Regions from separate parts of the Aliiglaciecola litoralis genome, predicted to be linked through region 1. Evidence: predicted binding sites of a transcription regulator. Region 1 holds the regulator's gene; each other region holds the start of a gene.
The links. Region 1 encodes sigma-54, which starts transcription at its own class of promoters, with help from an activator protein. Its sites were predicted from a motif close to GTTGGCACGNNNNTNGNNT; they were not measured.
Positions count from the first base shown of each region.

Region 2: the regulator sigma-54 is predicted to act here: its motif matches at 800-818, upstream of flgA (flagellar basal body P-ring formation chaperone FlgA).
Region 3: the regulator sigma-54 is predicted to act here: its motif matches at 1,234-1,252, upstream of dkgB (2,5-didehydrogluconate reductase DkgB).

Region 1 is NZ_BAAAFD010000020.1:18,035-20,312, reverse strand. Features, by position in the region: gene hpf (ribosome hibernation promoting factor) at 1-277, opposite strand, end outside; gene ABD036_RS18565 (RNA polymerase factor sigma-54) at 304-1,782, opposite strand; gene lptB (LPS export ABC transporter ATP-binding protein) at 1,844-2,278, opposite strand, start outside.
Region 2 is NZ_BAAAFD010000005.1:245,953-248,230, reverse strand. Features, by position in the region: gene ABD036_RS10940 (chemotaxis protein CheV) at 1-780, opposite strand, end outside; gene flgA (flagellar basal body P-ring formation chaperone FlgA) at 947-1,666, shown strand; gene flgM (flagellar biosynthesis anti-sigma factor FlgM) at 1,804-2,136, shown strand; gene flgN (flagellar export chaperone FlgN) at 2,192-2,278, shown strand, end outside.
Region 3 is NZ_BAAAFD010000012.1:13,673-15,950, forward strand. Features, by position in the region: gene rplA (50S ribosomal protein L1) at 1-493, opposite strand, end outside; gene rplK (50S ribosomal protein L11) at 497-925, opposite strand; gene dkgB (2,5-didehydrogluconate reductase DkgB) at 1,296-2,102, shown strand.

The DNA of each region.
Region 1 (2,278 bases):
TACTTTTTTCCTTGTGCTTGATCACTTGTCGATCAAGCTTGTCGATCAAAGCATCAATTGCCGCGTACATATCGTTGTGCTCTGAAGTGGCGAATACTTCAGCTCCACTAAGGTGCAAAGTAGCTTCCGCTTTCTGATTGAGCTTTTCTACATTTAAGATCACATGCACATTATTGATGTGATCGAAATGTCGCTCCAATTTTGTAAATTTAGTGTCTACATAGTCTCGCAATGAATCTGTAATTTCTACATGATGGCCAGTAAGGTTAATTTGCATAAAGCGTATTCCTTCTGTTGATGAACTTAAAGTAAGCTCTTGCGTTGGTTAGACGGTGGGATATTTAACGACTCCCGGTATTTTGCAATTGTCCGGCGTGCGACCTGAATACCTTGGTCAGCCAGCAATTCGGCAATTTTACTATCACTCAGTGGCTTGTTGGGAAGCTCTGCAGCGACGAGTTTCTTGATCAAAGCGCGTATTGCAGTGGAAGAACATTCTCCTCCAGAATCTGTTGCAACATGACTAGAGAAGAAGTACTTCAGTTCATAAATACCTCTGGGCGTATGCATGTACTTTTGAGTGGTCACCCGAGAAATCGTTGACTCGTGCATATCGACCATTTCAGCCACATCATTTAGCACCATAGGCTTCATCATCTCTGGGCCATGTTCAAAAAAGCCGACTTGTTGCTGTACAATACAGTTAGCAACCTTGAGTAGGGTATCGTTGCGGCTTTCCAAGCTTTTAATGAACCATTTTGCTTCTTGCATATGAGAGCGAATGAACTGGCTATCGCTGCTATTTTTAGCACTGCGACTCATAGCCGCGTATTGTTGATTGACATTCAGTTTGGGTAAACTATCTGGATTAAGTTCCACCTGCCAACGTCCATTTTTTTTCATTACAGATACATCAGGAATGACATATTCTGGTTCGCCAATCAATAATGCGCTGCCAGGACGAGGATTCAAGGTTTGCAATAATCGCATTACCTCACGCAGTTCATCTTCCTTTAGACGGGTTTTGCGCATTAACGTGCGATAGTCTTTGCTGCTCAACAAATCAGCATGTTCGGTAATTAATAACTTTGCTTCTTCTAACCAAGGTGTGTCTGGCGCAAATTGATTAAGTTGTACCATCAAACATTCTTGCGGAGAGCGCGAACCTGAACCGATAGGATCAAACATCTGAATGCGTTTAAGGACACATTCCACTTCATCTAATTCGACGTCATCATGATCTAGACTGGCCAACACTTCTTCGGTCGAAATGGTTAAATATCCAGATTCATCAATTGAGTCGATAATAGCAACAGCAATCGCTGTATCTAATTCTGACATGTGAGTCAGACGCATCTGCCAAATCAAATGATCTTGGATGTTGTCGCTGGTTTCACCTTGAAATATCTGATCGTCGTCACCTCCACCACTAGACGAAATAGAGGCTGGTGCAGATGATGCGCTGATGTATTCATCCCACGTGCTGTCAATCGGTAACTCGTCTGGTATATCGCCTTTTTCTAAGGCTTCATTGGTATCCATCGAATCGGCACTGGCGGTGGCTGTCTCTTCTGAAAATTTGTCGTCATTGCCTTTAAGCGCTGAATCGCCAGTTGGAAAATCGGAGTTATCTTCCATTTCCAGTAGCGGATTGGATTCCAATGCTTCTTGAATTTCCTGTTGTAAATCTAGCGTAGACAACTGCAGCAGCCTGATAGCCTGTTGCAGCTGCGGCGTCATTGTAAGTTGCTGGCTAAATTTTAGTTGTAACGAGGGTTTCATTGATGTTTTGTTTTCTTACTCAGTTAGCCTGAAAGCTTTGGTTAAACTCGACATACCTTTACTATAGCTTGAATTGCTCGCCTAGGTATACATCTCTCACTTGTTGATTGTTTAATACTTCTTCTGCAGTCCCCGAGGCAATTAGTTCACCATGACTGACAATGTATGCTTTTTCGCATACATCAAGGGTTTCACGCACGTTATGGTCGGTTATCAGAACACCAATACCGCGGTCGCGCAAATGTTGAATTATTTTTTTGATATCGTTAACCGAGATTGGGTCAACACCAGCAAAAGGCTCATCTAACAAAATGAACTCGGGATCCGCGGCTAGGGCGCGTGCAATTTCAACTCGACGCCGTTCTCCTCCCGATAAACTCATTCCTTGGCTGTTACGTATATGATTAATGTTAAATTCGTCAAGTAATGCATCGGCCTGCTGTTCTCGCTCATCAGAACTCAATTCTTTGCGGGTTTGCAAAATAGCCATAATATT
Region 2 (2,278 bases), on a different contig from region 1:
CTCAGGGGTATTTTTAATTTCTGCGGTCAGCGTATAACCATCCATTTCCGGCATTTCGATATCGGAAACCAAGACCCCCACTTTATCAGTGACATCGCCCGTCTCTGCAGCAATTTCCTTGAGTCTTTCTAATGCTTCGAGTCCATTTTTTGCGACTTCTATTTTTAGTCCTAAAGCAGTAAGGGCTTTCTTGACCTGATTTCGAGCAACCGATGAATCGTCAGCGATGAAAATAATTTTATCCTGCTCTGCATTTTGAGCCATATTTAAGTCAGCGGCTAGCTCATCGCTTACTTCCGCATTTAACGGAGATATTTCATTGAGGATCTTTTCAACATCAAGGATTTCAATTAATTCGTTTTCAACTTCAGTCACTGCCGTTAAATAACTGGCTTTACCCGTACCTTTGGGTGGCGGCATGATGGCATCCCAGTTGGTATTGATTATACGCTCAACTGAACCAACCAAAAATCCTTGAACCGAGCGGTTATACTCGGCAATGATAATAAAGGCATTACTCACGTCTTCTATTTTTCGACCGCCGGTTGCCATGCTTAAATCGATTACTGAGATGGTTTGACCGCGGATGTGCGCAACCCCTCGAACTAAAGCATTCTGTTTGGGAATGGACGTTAGAGGTGGACATTGAAGAACTTCGCGCACTTTGAACACGTTAATACCAAAGCGCTGTCTACCAATTAATTTAAACAGCAAAAGTTCTAATCGGTTTTGACCAACCAGTTGCGTTCTTTGATTTACAGAGTCAAGAATTCCTGACATAGACCACCCCAAAAATAAAGTAGGCACAATTGTTGCGTCGTACCAATTAATAATACCAATAAATGCATAAAATGCCGATTATCACTGAGATAACGACTGAAAATTGACGCTTTTATTGGTAAATACAGTCAATTCATAAGCATAGACAAAATGGCGGCAACTGAACATGAAAAAATTACGAATTCGAACAATCAAATACGTATTGCTCGCATTTGGTCTGGCCACCACTGCACCTTTAACGGCTTCAGAACAAATTAATTTAGCCCATCAACAACTTCTTGAATCTGCGAAAAACTATGTGTTTCAAGCGCTAACTCAAGGTGCTGTTAACCAAGATACTAGCCTGTCCGTTGAAGCAACGCCACTGGATACTCGAATCGTTATTCCTGAGTGCCAAAGCGACTACGTTTTCAGTGCCAGTGATGAAACCTTGCGTCAGAGTAATATAACCGTGCGAGCAGAATGCCCTGATAATGATTGGTATTTATATTTGATGGTAAAAGCCGTTCGTATCCAACCGGTAGTCGTGCTCACCCGAGCAATGAGTCCGGGAGCTGTGCTAAATGAAAATAGTGTAAAATTGGTAATGATGGACAAAAACTTGATCCGCACCAGCACGTTTTCTGATGTGAATACGGTTTTAGGAGCGAGATTAAAAAAGCGCAGTCGCCCAGGGCAACCCATAGTGCCTGGTCAACTGTGTTTCGTATGTAAAGGTGACAGCATTGTGATCATAGCCAGCGGCGGCGGGGTGAACATAAAAGCATCCGGGATCGCCCAACAAGACGGTAATCTTGGCGACACTATTGCGGTTAAAAACAGTCGTTCACAAAAATTAGTGCATGCGCAAGTAGTTGATACTAGACAAGTAGAGGTGCAGATCTAAGTGAATTAGCGTACACTATAGGAACCTTGTGGGTGCTAGCCTTGTTTCCGATATACACTTTTTTGTAAATTAGCACTAAAGATCCTCAATCAGAGGCCGATACACAATGTGAGGTAATTTAGGTATTCGAGGTCATTATGACAGTTAACAATGTAAACAACGGCAATCAAAAGCCGCAGTTAGAGAACCAGAGGCTTAATCAACAACAAGCCCAAAATCAAACTGCTGCCCAGTCAACGGCGAAACAAGCGCAAGCGGCTGCGGCACCAAGACAAGATTCTGTATCCTTGACACAATCTGCACAGCAGTTGAGTCAGGTGCAAAAGAAGTCGACTGATGCACCTGTAAATCAGGAAAAAGTCGACAAACTCAAAAAAGCCATCCAAAATGGTGAGTATCGTGTTAACCCAGATGTGTTAGCACAAAAAATTAGCACTCTTGAAGCACAAATATTTGGCATTAAAGACTAATACTTTTCACTTTGATGCCAAATCGTTTAGCTTCACATAACTAAAGCAAAGCTAAATGAAAAACTTAATACCTCACCTCGAAAAACAAAAACAACACCTTGACACCCTGACGGGGTTGCTTGAGTCCGAACTGCATCTTATT
Region 3 (2,278 bases), on a different contig from region 1:
TTCTATAACGAACCTGGCCAGCTTTTGCATTCTTAACTGCAGTAGCAACGTCCGGTGTAACCGTACCCGTTTTAGGGTTAGGCATAAGACCACGTGGACCTAGGATTTGACCTAATTGACCAACAACGCGCATTGCATCAGGAGAAGCAACAACTACGTCAAAGTTCATTTCGCCTTTCTTCACTAGATCAGCAAGGTCTTCCATACCAACGATGTCAGCACCAGCTTCTTTCGCTGCTTCAGCGTTTGCGCCTTGAGTAAATACCGCTACGCGAACGTCTTTACCAGTACCGTTTGGTAGTACAGTTGCACCACGAACGTTTTGGTCAGATTTACGTGCATCAATACCAAGGTTTACTGAAACGTCTACACTTTCAGCAAATTTAGCTGTGGCAAGTTCTTTCAACAAAGCAACCGCTTCATTGATTTCGTATTCTTTATTTGCGTCGACTTTCTCGCGAATAGCGCGCATTTTCTTAGATAATTTAGCCATGTCTTAGCCCTCTACTACCAAACCCATGCTGCGTGCAGAGCCAGCGATGGTGTTAACAGCAGCTTCAAGATCGGCTGCAGTCAGATCAGGTTCTTTAGTCTTTGCAATTTCTTCTAATTGCGCGCGCGTCACTTTACCCACTTTTTCAGTGTTAGGACGACCAGAACCACTCTTGATGCCTGCTGCTTTCTTCAACAAGTAAGATGCAGGTGGAGTTTTGGTTTCAAAGGTAAATGAACGGTCTTCATATACTGTGATAACAACAGGTACTGGAGCACCTTTATCAAGGCTGTCTGTAGCGGCGTTAAACGCTTTACAGAATTCCATGATGTTAACACCTTTTTGACCTAGTGCAGGACCAACTGGTGGACTTGGGTTAGCAGAACCAGCTGCAACCTGTAGCTTAATAAAGCCAGTGATTTTCTTAGCCATTTTCTTCTCTCAAATTTGGGTCAAGCGCCTCGCAAAACACTGAGATTGTTTGCTCGATCGGCTTCCCATATAAATAAAGGGTCGCGAATTATAGATTAGCTCTTAGATATACGCAACCTAAATATTGAAAAGATCCAGTATTATTATCGTCATCACTTCAACTATCCCGCACAACGCAAGACAGAAAAGTTTACTTCTGCACAAAATATCAGATGAATAAAGAGTGAAAGAATTTCAAAAATCGTAAATTTTAGTTCCAATCATAAAATCCATATTGAGATTATTCTATAAAAATCAATTAAATAGGATTTGGCACGAGTATTTCATGGTATCAAACTCGCAATACTTATTTAATTATGAAGGAGAAACTATGTATCAGGTAACTCTACCCAGCCCTGGATTTGGTACTTTTCGATTAGAAGGCGAATCTCTAAAGCAAGCGATTACAGATGCCCTAGAAATTGGCTTTCGCCACATAGACACGGCGCAAATATACGGCAATGAAGAGACTGTTGGCGAAGCGATAGCCAACTCTTCAGTCAAACGTGACGACATTTTCCTTACTACAAAGGTGTGGTTCGATAACTTTAATGCTGAAAAGTTTGTCAGTAGTGTTGAGGAGAGTCTCGATAAATTACAAACCGACTATGTTGACTTACTATTAATTCACTGGCCTTCTCCAGATCGTAAGGTGCCAATAGAAAGCTATCTAAAATCACTGGTCGATTGCATGCATAAGGGCTATACCCGAGCGATCGGGTTGTCTAATTTCACCGCGCCACTGCTAGAAGAAGCCTTCTCAGTTATAGGTAAAGAAAATATTGCCTGTAATCAAGTAGAAGTGCATCCTTACTTCCAAAATACAGACTTAGTAAAATTTTGTCAGCGTCACGACATCACGGTTGTAGGTTACATGCCGCTGGGTAATGGTAAGATTATGGAAGACAAAGTGCTAAATGATATCGCCGATGAACACGGTGTCTCAGTTGCATCGGTTGCCCTTGCTTGGCAATTACAACAAGGGTTAGTGCCCATCCCAGCATCGACAAACAAAGCACATATCGAATCAAACTTTGCGGCAAAAGAGCTTCGGCTAACGCCAGATGAAATGGATCGCATTGCTAAGTTGGATACAGGTAAGCGGTTTATTGACCCAGATTTTTCGCCTGACTGGTAGTCTCGTGCTGCTTTAATAGTCATGCCAACAGATCCTCGACCAAGAGCACTTCGAGGATGACGGTTGAGGTGATTAATTAGTGACTGTTCTTTAGGATGACTAAACGCAAAAAGACGACCTAGTGTCGTCTCTTCGTGCACAAACAGTTGTCATTCGCAGCATACCATTGACAAATG